Regions from separate parts of the Streptomyces sp. RPA4-2 genome, predicted to be linked through region 3. Evidence: riboswitches for the same ligand, from Rfam matches in the RefSeq annotation. Region 3 holds a riboswitch; each other region holds the start of a gene.
What was found. A riboswitch is a leader RNA that binds a small molecule or an ion and turns the genes downstream of it on or off. The one in region 3 is predicted to bind thiamine pyrophosphate.
Positions count from the first base shown of each region.

Region 1: it holds a riboswitch for thiamine pyrophosphate, as region 3 does, so the genes downstream of both, thiO (glycine oxidase ThiO) here and thiC (phosphomethylpyrimidine synthase ThiC) in region 3, are expected to answer to the same signal.
Region 2: it holds a riboswitch for thiamine pyrophosphate, as region 3 does, so the genes downstream of both, HEP85_RS28460 (thiamine ABC transporter substrate binding subunit) here and thiC (phosphomethylpyrimidine synthase ThiC) in region 3, are expected to answer to the same signal.

Region 1 covers NZ_CP050975.2:2,705,727-2,710,422, forward strand. The annotation lists gene thiE (thiamine phosphate synthase) at 1-624, opposite strand, end outside; gene HEP85_RS11605 (Rv2175c family DNA-binding protein) at 720-1,085, opposite strand; gene HEP85_RS11610 (NAD(P)/FAD-dependent oxidoreductase) at 1,403-2,635, opposite strand; TPP riboswitch at 2,932-3,043, shown strand; gene thiO (glycine oxidase ThiO) at 3,041-4,219, shown strand; gene thiS (sulfur carrier protein ThiS) at 4,216-4,416, shown strand; gene HEP85_RS11625 (thiazole synthase) at 4,420-4,696, shown strand, end outside.
Region 2 covers NZ_CP050975.2:6,473,267-6,477,962, forward strand. The annotation lists gene HEP85_RS28450 (helix-turn-helix domain-containing protein) at 1-531, shown strand, start outside; gene rlmN (23S rRNA (adenine(2503)-C(2))-methyltransferase RlmN) at 694-1,800, shown strand; TPP riboswitch at 1,840-1,958, shown strand; gene HEP85_RS28460 (thiamine ABC transporter substrate binding subunit) at 2,036-3,130, shown strand; gene HEP85_RS28465 (iron ABC transporter permease) at 3,106-4,696, shown strand, end outside.
Region 3 covers NZ_CP050975.2:4,690,544-4,695,239, forward strand. The annotation lists gene HEP85_RS20430 (VWA domain-containing protein) at 1-430, opposite strand, end outside; gene thiC (phosphomethylpyrimidine synthase ThiC) at 586-2,415, opposite strand; TPP riboswitch at 2,408-2,564, opposite strand; gene HEP85_RS20440 (YibE/F family protein) at 2,636-4,222, shown strand; gene HEP85_RS20445 (SsgA family sporulation/cell division regulator) at 4,306-4,696, opposite strand, start outside.

The sequences.
Region 1 (4,696 bases), 2.0 Mb from region 3:
CGCGAACTCGGCGGCCGCCGCCGCGGGGTCGTCCGCCTCGGTGATCGCGCGGACGACGACGACACGGCGGGCGCCCGCCTCCAGCACTTCGTCGAGGTTGCCCAGGTCGATGCCGCCGATGGCGAACCAGGGGCGGTCGGTGCCGAGCGCGGCGGTGTGGCGGACCAGGTCGAGGCCCGGTGCGTGGCGGCCGGGCTTGGTGGGAGTGGGCCAGCAGGGGCCGGTGCAGAAGTAGTCCACGCCCTCCTGGACGGCGGCGGCCGAGGCCTCCGCCGCCGCGTGCGTGGAACGGCCGATCAGGACTTCGTCGCCGAGGATGGCGCGGGCCGCGGGGACCGGGAGGTCGCCCTGGCCCAGATGGAGTACGTCGGCGCCGACCGCGTGGGCGACGTCCGCCCGGTCGTTGACCGCGAGGAGCTTGCCGTGGCGGGCGCAGGCGTCCGCGAAGACCTGGAGGTGCTCCAGTTCCTCGGCCGCCTCCATGCCCTTGTCGCGCAGCTGCACGATGTCGACGCCACTCGCCAGGACGGCGTCCAGGAACTCGGCGAGGTCGCCCTGGCGCGTGCGCGCGTCCGTGCAGAGGTAGACGCGGGCGTCGGCGAGGCGGGCGGCGTTCTCGGGCATGCGTGGGTCCCCCGTGGTGCTGCGGTGCGTACGGACCACGGCGGCCGGGGTGGCCCGGGGCCGGCCGTGGTCCGTACGCCGGACGTGTTGTCGGATCAGACGGCGAGCGCCTGGGCGCGACGCTTCACCTCCGTGCCGCGATTCTCGCTCAGCGCCTGCGCGGGGGTGCCGGGCAGGGTCGAGTCGGGGGTGAAGAGCCACTCGAGCATCTCTTCGTCGGTGAAGCCGTCGTCCCGCAGGAGCGTCAGGGTGCCGGTGAGGCCCTTGACGACCTTGTCCTCGTCGATGAAAGCGGCGGGGACGTGCAGCGCGCGGTTCTCACCACGGCGTACGGCGATCAGCTGGCCTTCCTTGACCAACTGCCGGACGCGGGTCACCTCGACGCCGAACTGTTCGGCGATGTCGGGGAGGGTGAGCCAGGCGGGGACGAGAGCATCGATCTTTGCGTCAATCTCGGTCACGGGACAAGCCTGCCATCCCGGACTGACACTCGGTACCCGAGCGCCACCCGTCCCGCGTCAGAAGCGCGTGAATCTTGCGGAATTCCGCCGAATTCCGGCGCGGTGGAGCGTGCGCGGGCCACGCGGCGAGCGGGCCCGGCGGGTTTGCTCGCCCGACCGTCCGCCGCCCGGTTGCCTGGCCGCCTGGCCGCCCGGCGGCCATCGGGCGAGCGGCCCGGCGCAATTCCTCGCCCCGGCCGCCCGGCCGCCACCCGGTGAGGGAGCCCACCGGACCGGGTCCGCCCCCAGGCCGCCCGAACGGAGGCCTCGGTGCCCGCCTAGCCCATGGCGTCCTTCAGCGGACGTGACGGATCCGACAGGATCTCCGGGGCCAGCGGCATGCCCGCCTCGATCAGGCGGCGGCCCTGGGCCAGATCGCGGGGGCGGCCCACCGCCAGGAGCGCGACCAGTCGGGAGTCGCGCAGCCAGCAGACCGTCCAGGCGGCGCCCGAGGAGTCGCCGCGCCAGACGGTCGTGTCGGCGGGCGCGTGGTGGCCGACGTACTGGACGAAACGGCCGAACTGCTCGGACCAGAAGTACGGAACCGGGTCGTACGCCACCGGGGCCTCGCCGATGATGTTCGCCGCCACCGTGCGCGGTCCCTGCAGGGCGTTGTCCCAGTGGTGGACGAGAAGGCGCTCCTCGTACCGGCCCGAGGGGAAGGAGGCGCAGTCGCCGACCGCGTAGACGTCCGGCACGGAGGTGCGCAGGTGGCTGTCGGCCACGACCTCGCGGTGGGCTCCGAGCTCGATGCCGGAGCCGGCCAGCCAGGCGGTGGCGGGCCGGGCGCCGATGCCGACTACCACGGCGCCCGCGGGCACCCGGGACCCGTCGTCGAGCACCACGGCACCGGGCTCGACGCGCTCCACGCGCGCGTGGGTGCGCAGCGAGGCCCCGCTGTCCGCGTACCAGGCGGCCATCGGCGCGGCCACCTCGGCGGGAAGCGCCCCGGCCAGCGGCCGGTCGGCGGCCTCGACGACCGTCACCGCGCACCCGGCCTTGCGCGCCGCCGTGGCGAACTCGGCGCCGATCCAGCCCGCCCCGACCACCACGATGTCGTGCTGCCGGGCGAGCACGGGGCGCAGCCGTTCGGCGTCGTCCAGGGTGCGCAGGAGATGGACGCCGGGCATGCCCTCCGCGCCGGGGAGCTGGATCGGTTCCGCGCCGGTCGCCAGGACCAGGAGGTCGTAGGGCACCGGTCCCGTGGCGGTGTCCAGCTCGTGGTCCCCGGGGCGCAGGCCCAGCGCTTCGCAGCCGAGCCTCAGTTCGATGCCCAGTGCCTCGAAGTCGATGTCGAAGGCGGAGTGCTCGGCCTTTCCGAGCAGCACCGCCTTGGACAACGGCGGCCGGTCGTACGGCTGGTGCGGCTCGGCGCCGATCAGTGTCACGCCGCCGGTGAATCCCTGTTCGCGCAGGGCGACCGCGGTCTGCACGCCGGCCATGCCCGCGCCCGCGATGACGACCCGGCGTGCCGTAGGCCCCTGCTTCTGCGCCTGCGTCTGCTCGCTCACCTGATCACCATAGACACCTGACAATCCGTCAGTCAGCGGACGTGCTCGGTGACCTGTTCCACAATGCGACCCGGTGTCGGCGGGTCCGTCCGGCGCGTGCGGCCTGTGCGGGGTGTTCAGGGTGTTCGATCTGCCGGATCTGCCCGATCGGTACCACCACGTTCGTCCCGCCCGCCCGCCCACGGCTCCCCTCCCCGCTCTCCTCCAGCCGCAGCCGGACAAGGCCGTCGGGCGCCTGGGCGATGGACGGAGGCTCCCTTACTGAGGCATACGGCGGCGAGCTAGGGTGGTCGACGTAGAGCACTCGCGGGAGCCCGGACGCACCGGGCTGAGAGGGAGGCTGGCGGCCTCCGACCGTACGAACCTGATCCGGGTCATGCCGGCGAAGGGAGGGGCTGGACGCCCATGTCGCGTACACCGGCGGAGAGGTCCGTCACGTCCGACGTCCTGGTGGTGGGGGGCGGGATCATCGGCCTGGTCACGGCCTGGCGGGCCGCTCAGCGCGGGTTCACCACGACGGTCGTGGACCCGGAACCCGGCGGCGGGGCCGCGCAGGTCGCCGCCGGGATGCTCGCCGCCGTCACCGAACTGCATTACGGCGAGCAGACCCTGCTGGGCCTGAACCTCGCCTCCGCCCGCCGCTATCCGGACTTCGTCGCCGAGCTCACCGAGGCGACGGGCCAGGATCTCGGCTACCGCCGGTGCGGCACGCTGGCCGTCGCCCTGGACTCCGACGACCGCGCCCATCTGCGGGAACTGCATGCCCTGCAGATCCGCTCGGGGCTCGAATCGGAGTGGCTCAGCGGCCGTGAGTGCCGCCGGCTGGAGCCGATGCTCGCGCCCGGTGTCCGTGGTGGTCTGCGCGTCGACGGCGACCATCAGATCGACCCGCGCCGCCTCGCGAAGGGCCTGGTCACGGCGTGCGAGCGAGCCGGAGTGGTGTTCCACCGGACCTGGGCGGAGCGGCTGACGGTGGTCCGGGAGCGGGCCACCGGGGTCGTCACCGCGGGCGGCGACGGGCTGGCGGCGGCGCAGGTGGTACTGGCCGCGGGCAGCCTCAGCGGGAGGCTCGAGGGCGTGCCCGACTTCGTGAGGCCGCCCGTGCGCCCGGTGAAGGGGCAGGTGCTGCGGCTGACCGTGCCGAAGCGGTACGCGCCCTTCCTGAGCCGCACCGTGCGGGCCGTGGTCCGTGGCAGCCACGTCTATCTGGTGCCGCGCGAGAGCGGCGAACTCGTCGTCGGCGCGACCAGCGAGGAGCTGGGCTGGGACACCACGGTGACCGCGGGCGGCGTGTACGAGCTGCTGCGCGACGCCCATGAGCTGGTGCCCGGGATCACCGAACTGCCGCTCACCGAGACCCGGGCCGGACTGCGCCCCGGCTCGCCCGACAACGCTCCGCTGCTCGGCCCGACCGGGCTCGACGGACTGCTGCTGGCCACCGGCCACCACCGCAACGGCGTCCTGCTCACTCCCGTCACCGGGGACGTCATGGCGCACGTCCTCGCCTCGGGGGAGCTCCCCGAGGAAGCGCGTCCCTTCACTCCCCACCGGTTCAGCCCGACACGCACGGAGCAACCCGTATGAACATCCTCGTCAACGGCGAGCGCCGGCTCGTCGCCGCGGGCACCGCCCTCGACACGCTCGTCGCCACCCTCACGGCGGCGCCCTCCGGCGTCGCCGCCGCGCTCAACGAGACCGTCGTCCCGCGCACCCAGTGGTCCGCCACGTCCCTGCGCGAGGGAGACCGTGTCGAAGTCCTCACCGCTGTCCAAGGAGGCTGACCCATGGCCGACGATCCGTTCGTCCTCGGAGGTACGTCCTACTCGTCCCGGCTGATCATGGGTACGGGAGGTGCGCCCAGCCTCACCGTGCTGGAACGGTCGCTCGTGGCGTCCGGGACGGAGCTGACGACGGTCGCGATGCGCCGGGTGGATCCCGCGGCGCACGGCTCCGTCCTGTCCGTGCTCGCCCGGCTCGGCATCCGGGTGCTGCCGAACACCGCGGGCTGCTTCACCGCGGGCGAGGCCGTGCTGACCGCGCGGCTCGCCCGGGAGGCGCTCG
Region 2 (4,696 bases), 1.8 Mb from region 3:
GGCGTGCACTTCCGCGCGGTACTGGACCGGGCCGTGCTGGCAGAGCCGGGCATCATCACCGACGCGATCGATTCACTGCGCAACGGCGTGCAACTGCGGGTCACCGACCAACTGCCGATGAAACTCGTGCTGGCCGACGCCGACCTCGGCCTGGTGCCGCTCGCGGTCACACCGGCCGGAGAGCCCGGCGCCGTACTGCTGCACCGCAGCGGCCTGTTGGACGCGTTGGACGCGTTGTTCGAGACGGTTTGGCGCACCGCCCACCCGCTCGAGCTGTCGGCTACCGGCACAGAAGCCGAAACCACCGTGGCGCTCGGCGCGGAAGATCCGACCGACCTCGACCGGAGGATCCTCGCGCTCCTGCTGGCCGGCCTGACCGATCAGACGACCGCTGCACAGCTGGGCCTGTCACAGCGCACGCTGCACCGACGCCTGCGCCACCTCATGGACATGGCCGGGGTCCGTACCCGGATGCAGCTCGGCGGTCACGCCGTCCGACACGGCTGGGCAGCGCCACCTGTGCCGAACTAGCAGGCGTCAGGAGGGTCCGACCGAGGACCGCGCCGGGCCGTCTCTGGGCGGTACCCGGGCCGTGCGAGGGCGACCGAAGCCGACAGGCGGTGCCCAGGGGTGACCGTCCCCACCCCGCTGCGGCCTGGGACGGTCGAGTTGATCTGCGACACTGGAAGGGTTATGCCGAAGCCCGGAGAACTCACATTCGTCGCCCCCCGCGGAGCCAAGAAGCCGCCGCGGCACCTTGCCGATCTCACGCCCGCCGAGCGTAAAGAGGCGGTTGCCGCGATCGGGGAGAAGCCGTTTCGCGCCAAGCAGCTCTCGCAGCACTACTTCGCGCGGTACGCGCACGACCCCGCGGAGTGGACGGACATCCCGGCCGCCGCGCGAGGCAAGCTCCAGGAAGCGCTGCTTCCCGAGCTGATGACCGTCGTGCGGCATCTGTCGACCGACCAGGACACCACGCGCAAGACCCTGTGGCGGCTCTTCGACGGCACGCTCGTCGAGTCCGTGCTGATGCGCTACCCGGACCGGGTGACCATGTGCATCAGCTCCCAGGCGGGGTGCGGGATGAACTGCCCGTTCTGCGCCACCGGCCAGGCCGGCCTCGACCGGAACCTGTCGACCGGCGAGATCGTGCACCAGATCGTGGACGGCATGCGGGCGCTGCGGGACGGGGAGATCCCCGGAGGCCCCGCGAGGCTGAGCAACATCGTCTTCATGGGTATGGGCGAGCCGCTGGCCAACTACAAGCGGGTCGTGGGCGCCATCCGCGCGCTCACCGACCCCGAGCCGGACGGCGTCGGACTCTCCCAGCGCGGCATCACCGTGTCGACGGTCGGACTGGTCCCGGCCATCCACCGGCTCTCCGACGAGGGCTTCAAGTGCCGCCTCGCCATCTCCCTGCACGCACCGGACGACGAGCTGCGCGACACCCTCGTCCCCGTGAACACGCGGTGGAAGGTGCGGGAGGTGCTCGACGCGGGCTGGGAGTACGCGGCCAAGTCGGGGCGCCGGCTCTCCATCGAGTACGCCCTCATCCGGGACATCAACGACCAGGCGTGGCGCGGTGACCGGCTCGGGCGGCTGCTCAGGGGCAAGCCCGTGCACGTCAACCTCATCCCGCTGAACCCGACCCCGGGCTCGAAGTGGACCGCCTCGCGGCCCGAGGACGAGAAGGCGTTCGTCGAGGCCATCGCGGCCCACGGCGTGCCGGTCACCGTCCGGGACACCCGGGGCCAGGAGATCGACGGGGCGTGCGGCCAGCTCGCGGCGACCGAGCGGTAGTCTGACCCGGCACGTACATTTTCATATTCCGACATCTTCATATTCCGACAGGGGAGCGCCACAGCGCTGAGAGTGCGGCAGCCGGGGCACCGGTGGGCCGCAGACCCTCTGAACCTCGCCCAGGTCATTCTGGGTAGGAAGTTCGGGCATCACTCAAGCTGTTGCGCCCTGCCCGGGAACCGCCGAGTTCCCGGGCAGGGCCGCGTCTCTTCCTGGTCACCCCAGGAGGAATTCAGTGAGCACCAAAGCGAGCACCAAGAGGCGGACGGCCGCGGCCGTGGTCGTCGCGCTGGGCCTCGTCACGCTGTCCGCGTGCGGCTCGTCCGGCTCCGGCGACAAGGCCGCCGGCTCCCGGACCGTGACCCTCGTCAGCCACGACTCCTTCGCCTACTCCAAGAGCGTGCTGCACGCCTTCGAGCAGGAGTCGGGCTACAAGGTCAGGATCCTCAAGGACGGAGACGCCGGCCAGGCCGTCAACAAGGCCATCCTGACCAAGGACAACCCGCAGGGCGACGTCTTCTTCGGCGTCGACAACACCCTGCTCTCCCGCGCGCTCGACAACGGGCTGTTCCAGCCGTACGAGCCCAAGGGCTCCGACCAGATCGTCCAGCGCTACCGGGTCGACGAGGACAAGCACCGGGTCACGCCCATCGACTCCGGCGACATCTGCGTCAACTACGACAAGGCCTACTTCAGCAAGCACCGGCTGGCGCCGCCCACCTCCTTCGACGACCTGGTCAAGCCCGCGTACAAGAACCTGCTCGTCACCGAGAACGCGTCCACGTCCTCGCCCGGCCTCGGTTTCCTGCTCGGGACCGCCGCGAAGTACGGGGACGCCGGGTGGCAGGGCTACTGGAAGAAGCTCAAGGCCAACGGCGTGAAGGTGGTCGACGGCTGGGAGCAGGCCTACAACGACGAGTTCTCGGGGTCCGCGGGCGGCAAGAAGGCCAAGGCCGACCGGCCGCTGGTCGTCTCGTACGCCTCCTCCCCGCCCGCCGAGGTGATCTACGCCGACCCGAAACCGAAGACCGCGCCGACCGGGGTCGCCGGCGGCACCTGCTTCCGCCAGGTCGAGTACGCGGGGCTGCTGAGCAACGCGAAGAACACGAAGGGCGGCAAGGCGCTCCTCGACTTCCTGATCAGCTTCAGGTTCCAGCAGGACATGCCCCTGAACATGTTCGTGTACCCGGTCCGCGAGACCGCCAAGGTGCCCGAGGTGTTCGTGAAGTTCGGCCCGCAGGCCGAGCACCCGGAGACCCTGGCCCCGGCCGAGATCGCCAAGAACCGTGACCAGTGGGTCAAGTCGTGGACCTCGCTCGTACTGAAGTAGGCGAGGCGGCGCCCAGGAGGCGCGGGAGCGCGACGCGGCTGTGGCTCATGGCCCTGCCGGTCGTGTTCTTCGGCGTCTTCTTCGCCTACCCCGTCGCGGCGATCGTGGCCCGCGGTCTCAAGGCCGACGGGGTCTGGCGGCTCGGACGCATCGGTGAGGTGCTCGGCCGGTCCGACATCCGGCACGTGCTGTGGTTCACCACCTGGCAGGCGCTCGCCTCGACAGCGCTCACACTGCTGATCGCGCTCCCCGGCGCGTATGTCTTCGCGCGCTTCGACTTCCGGGGCAAGCAGGTGCTGCGCGCGGTGGTGACCGTCCCGTTCGTGCTGCCCACCGTCGTCGTCGGTACGGCGTTCCTGGCGCTGATCGGCCGCGGCGGACTGCTGGACGGCCTGTGGGGCGTCCGGCTCGACACCACCGTCTGGGCGATCCTGCTCGCGCACGTCTTCTTCAACTACGCGGTGGTCGTCCGTACGGTCGGCGGGCTCTGGTCGCAGCTCGACCCGCGCCAGGAGGAGGCCGCGCGCATGCTCGGCGCCTCCCGGTTCGCGGCCTGGCGCACGGTGACGCTCCCGGCCCTGAGCCCGGCCGTCGCCGCCGCGGCGCTCATGGTCTTCCTCTTCACCTTCACCTCGTTCGGGGTGGTCCAGATCCTCGGCGGGCCGACCTTCTCCACCCTTGAGGTGGAGATCTACCGGCAGACCTCGGAGATCTTCGACCTCGCGACGGCGGCGGTGCTGACGATCATCCAGTTCGTGGCCGTCGGCGCGATCCTCGCCGTCCACGCGGGGACCGTACGCCGCCGGGAGACCGCCCTGCGTCTGGTGGCCCCGGAGACGACCGCCCGCCGGCCGCGCGGGGCCGGGCAGTGGGCGCTGCTCACGGGAGTGGTCGCGAGCATCGCGGTCCTGCTCGTGCTGCCCCTCGGAGTCCTGGTCCAGCGGTCCCTGGACACCCCCGGGGGCTTCGGATTCGGCTACTACAGGGCGCTGGCCTCCGACGACGGCGGCATCTTCCTGGTGGCCCCGATCGAGGCGATCGGCAACTCGCTGGAGTACGCCCTCGCCGCCACCGCGATCGCCGTGGTCATCGGAGGTCTGGCGGCCGCCGCGCTCACCGGCCGCGCCGGTCGTCTCGTGCGGGGGTTCGACGCACTGCTGATGCTGCCGCTCGGTGTGTCCGCCGTGACCGTCGGTTTCGGGTTCCTGATCGCGCTGGACGAGCCGCCGCTCGACCTCAGGAGCAGCTGGATCCTGGTGCCGCTCGCGCAGGCGCTGGTGGGTGTCCCCTTCGTCGTACGGACGATGCTGCCCGTGCTGCGGGCCGTGGACGGACGGCTGCGGGAGGCGGCGTCGGTGCTCGGGGCCTCACCGTGGCGGGTGTGGCGGGAGGTCGACCTGCCGATGGTGCGGAGGGCGCTGCTGATCGCGGCGGGGTTCGCCTTCGCCGTGTCGCTCGGCGAGTTCGGGGCGACGGTCTTCATCGCGCGCCCCGACAACCCGACGCTGCCGGTCGCGGTCGCACGGCTGCTCGGGCGCGCCGGTGACCTCAACTACGGGCAGGCGA
Region 3 (4,696 bases):
ACTCGCCGCCGATGAACGCCGTCTCCGTCGTGGCCTCCATCTCGAAGCGCGCGAACTCCCGCCGCGTCCCGGCGTCGAGCAGCCGCAGTGTCAGCCCGGACAGCTGACCGAAGGTGCCGCCGTCGGCCGAGGCGCCCAGCACGACCCGCTCGATCTCCGGTTCCAGCGAGCGCAGGTCCACCTCGACCGTGTCGGTCGTGGCACCGGCGTCCCGCCGCTTCCCCAGGTGGCGTACGGCACCGGAGGCGTGCCGTGGCTGGTTGTAGAAGACGAAGTCCCCGTCGTCCCGGACCCGACCGTCCGCACCGAGCAGCAGGGCCGAGGCGTCCGCGTCCGGCGCGCCGGGACCCCCCGTCCAGCCGAGCACGGCCCGTACGGCCCCGACGGCCACCGGAAGGTTGGCGCCCTTGCTCATGGATGTCGATGTCATGGGCTCAGTCTGCCGACGGAACCCGGCCGTCCGCAGGGGGGAACTCCCGTGACATGCCGGCCCGACGGGTGGTGCCGATTCCTCCGCGGCCTTTCGGGAAGCGGTGCTCAGGGTGCGCCGGACCCTGAGCACCACTTCTCCGGAGCGTCGGTGCGTCAGTCCGCCAACGGCAGGTACACCCGGTTCCCGCTCGCCGCGAACTCCTTCGACTTCTGGAGCATCCCCTCGGCGATCTCCTCGGGCGAAGCCCCCTCGGCCGCGGAACCACCGAACTGCTCCGCGATGCTCTGGCTGATCTTCATGCTGCAGAACTTCGGGCCGCACATGGAGCAGAAATGCGCTGTCTTGGCGGGCTCGGCCGGCAGTGTCTCGTCGTGGAACTCACGTGCCGTGTCGGGGTCGAGGGCCAGGTTGAACTGGTCCTCCCAGCGGAATTCGAAGCGGGCGTCGGACAGCGCGTCGTCCCATTCCTGCGCGCCTGGGTGTCCCTTGGCGAGGTCGGCCGCGTGGGCGGCGATCTTGTAGGTAATGACGCCGGTCTTGACGTCGTCACGGTTGGGCAGGCCCAGGTGCTCCTTGGGCGTGACGTAGCAGAGCATGGCCGTGCCCCACCAGGCGATCATCGCGGCACCGATGCCGGAGGTGATGTGGTCGTACGCCGGCGCGACGTCCGTGGTCAGCGGGCCGAGCGTATAGAACGGAGCTTCATCGCAGATCTCCTGCTGAAGGTCGATGTTCTCCTTGATCTTGTGCATCGGGACATGTCCCGGGCCTTCGATCATCGTCTGTACCTGGAAACGCTTCGCGATCGTGTTGAGTTCCCCGAGCGTCCTCAACTCGGCGAACTGCGCGGCATCGTTGGCGTCCGCGATCGAACCGGGCCGTAGCCCGTCGCCGAGCGAGTACGTGACGTCGTAGGCGGCGAGGATCTCGCAGAGTTCCTCGAAGTTCTCGTAGAGGAACGACTCCCTGTGGTGTGCCAGGCACCAGGCCGCCATGATCGAACCGCCGCGCGAGACGATGCCGGTCTTGCGGTTCGCGGTGAGCGGTACGTACGGCAGCCGCACGCCCGCGTGGACCGTCATGTAGTCCACACCCTGCTCGGCCTGTTCGATGACCGTGTCCTTGTAGATCTCCCAGGTCAGCTCCTCGGCGCGGCCGTCGACCTTCTCCAGTGCCTGGTAGAGGGGCACCGTGCCGATGGGAACGGGGGAGTTGCGCAGGACCCATTCCCGCGTGGTGTGGATGTTGCGGCCGGTGGACAGGTCCATGACCGTGTCGGCGCCCCAGCGGGTCGCCCAGGTCATCTTCTCGACCTCCTCCTCGATCGAGGAGGTCACCGCGGAGTTGCCGATGTTGGCGTTGACCTTCACCAGGAACCGCTTGCCGATGATCATCGGCTCGATCTCCGGGTGGTTGACGTTCGCGGGCAGCACCGCGCGGCCGGCGGCGATCTCCTCGCGGACGACCTCGGGGTCGACGTTCTCGCGGACCGCGACGAACTCCATCTCGGGGGTGATCTCGCCGCGGCGGGCGTACCCGAGCTGGGTGACCGCCTCTCCGGGGCGGCCCCGACGCGGCTGACGCGGCCGGCCCGGGAAGACCGCGTCGAGGTTGCGGAGGCCCCCGCGCGGCGAGGTGTGCTTGATCCCGTCGTCCTCGGGGCGGACCGGACGGCCCGCGTACTCCTCGGTGTCGCCCCTCGCGACGATCCAGTGCTCACGCAACGGAGCGAGTCCCCTGCGTACGTCCGTGTCGACGGTCGGATCGGTGTACGGGCCGGAGGTGTCGTACAGCGTGACGGACTGCCCGTTGGTGAGGTGCACCTGACGGACCGGCACCCGCAGGTCGGGGCGCGAACCCCCGACGTATGCCTTGTGCCACCCGATGGACTGCCCGGTCCCCCTGAGCTCTTCGCCCAGGGACGCGGCCGACGGCTCGTCCGTCTGGCTGGAGGCAGGCGTGCGTACGTCCTTGTTGGTCATGAGACCTACTCCCTACGCCGGCATTACCCGGTAACAGGTTCAGCGGTCGACGCAGCGGCTTCCGTCCGCCGATGTTTCATGTGAAACATCGCTGAGACAGAGGTCAGCGCCCTCTCAGCCCGGTGCTCCGAGCTCCCGCGTGTGCAAAGGTGCTTCCACGCTAGCGTCATGTCTGGCGCGGTGAACAGAGGGCCCTCGCCGTTCTTGCGATGATCGGTCGGTGACCACGATGCAGCAGCCCCCGTTCCCGCCGTCCGAGCCGCGGCGCGGCTCCGGTCCCGGCGACGGCCATGGGCAGGGGCACGGGCACGGACAGGGCTCCGGAAACGGCCGCGGGCACGCCCACGGGCCGGATGGTGGCAACGGGCACGGACCCGGTGCCGGGCACGGACTGGGCGGCGGGCACGGATCGGGCGGCGGGCACGGACCGGGGGAGGGGCGCGGGCACGGACCGGACACCCTTCCCGCGCCGGGGCACTCGCACAGCCACAGTCATGGCCCCGCCGCGCCCGTCTCCAAGCATCTGCGCAAGGTCATCGCGGCCGTGCTGATTCCCTTCGCCGCGGCGGTCGTTGTGGGTCTCGTGGTGCTCTGGCCCGGCGGCGCCCCGTCACACGAACGCACGGGTGTCGGCTTCGACCGGCAGAGCCAGCAGGCCACGGTCACCCAGGTCGTCCAGGTGGACTGCAAGGCGGTGAACGCCTCGGGGGACACCCCGACCGGCGACACCTCCACCGCCGAGGGTTCCTCCGCCCAGCGGCAGGCGACGGGCGAGTGCAAGAAGGCGACGATCCGGGTGGACACCGGTAAGGACAAGGGGCGCACGTTCACGGAGATCGTCCAGCCCGACCAGTCACGGCAGTTGCACCAGGGCGAGAAGGTCGTGGTCGCGTACGAGCCCTCGGCGCCCAAGGATCTGCAGTACTCGGTCACCGACGTGAACCGGAAGTTCCCGATGGCGCTCCTCGCCGGGATCTTCGCACTGGCCGTCGTGGTGGTCGGCCGGATGCGTGGGCTCATGGCGCTGATCGCGTTGGCCGTCAGTTTCCTCATCCTGACGTTCTTCATCCTGCCCGCCATCCTGGAGGGGGCGAATCCGTTGGTCGTGGCGGTGGTCGGGGCGAGCGCCATCATGCTGATCGCGCTCTACATGTGCCACGGCCTGTCGGCCCGTACCTCGGTGGCCGTGCTCGGCACACTGCTCTCGCTGATCCTGATCGGTGTGCTCGGCTCGGTGTTCATCGGCTGGGCCGCCCTGACCGGCAACACCGACGACAACACCGGTCTGATCCACGGCCTGTATCCCTCCATCGACATGAGTGGTCTGCTGCTCGCGGGCGTGATCATCGGTTCGCTCGGTGTGCTCGACGATGTGACGGTGACGCAGACCTCGGCGGTCTGGGAGCTGCACGAGGCCAATCCCACCATGGGCCGGCGCGGCCTGTACCGAGCGGGCATCCGGATCGGCCGCGACCACATCGCGTCGGTCGTCAACACGCTCGTCCTGGCGTACGCGGGAGCCGCGCTGCCGCTGCTGTTGCTCTTCTCGATCGCGCAGAGCAGCGTCGGCGCGGTCGCCAACAGTGAACTGGTCGCCGAGGAGATCGTGCGCACCCTGGTCGGCTCGATCGGCCTGGTCGCCTCGGTCCCGGTCACCACCGCGCTGGCGGCCCTGGTGGTCTCCGCGGACCGCACCGGGACTCCGGGCCTCTCCACGACGGCCACAGGGCCCGTGGCGCCCGTACGGGAGCCCGTGGGGGCCCGGGGACCGGTCCGGGGCGGCAAGGGCCGTCGCCGCAAGCACTGAAGCCACCGCGCGCCCGCCCCGGGTGTGCAGAAGCGTTCCTCCACAGAGTGCGGAAGCGTTCCTCCGCGAAGGCGCGGGAACGTTCAGCCCGCGCTCTGCTCCTCCGCCAGGATGCGGTCCAGCGCCTCGTCGAGATGGGTGTCGAAATCCGCGAGGGAGCGCTCCTGCCCCAGCGGTACGAGCTTGTCGGTGCGATCGAGGAAGGCCACCAGCGGCGCCGCGCCGGACCGGAACAGAGCGTGGTCGCCGCCCACCTGAAGCCGGATCAGTACCTCGCCGAACGCGTCCGGATCGGCGGGCGCGATGTGCACATCGCCGTCGCCGCACGGCCGGCCCACGCCGTCGATCAGCAGCTCCCGCCCGAACGCCCAGGTCACGGGCGCGTCTCCGGGCAAATGGAAGGTCAGCCGCACGGCGTACGGATCACAGGTCTCGTAGCGCAGTTCCACCGGGATGCGGAAGGACAGCTCCTCC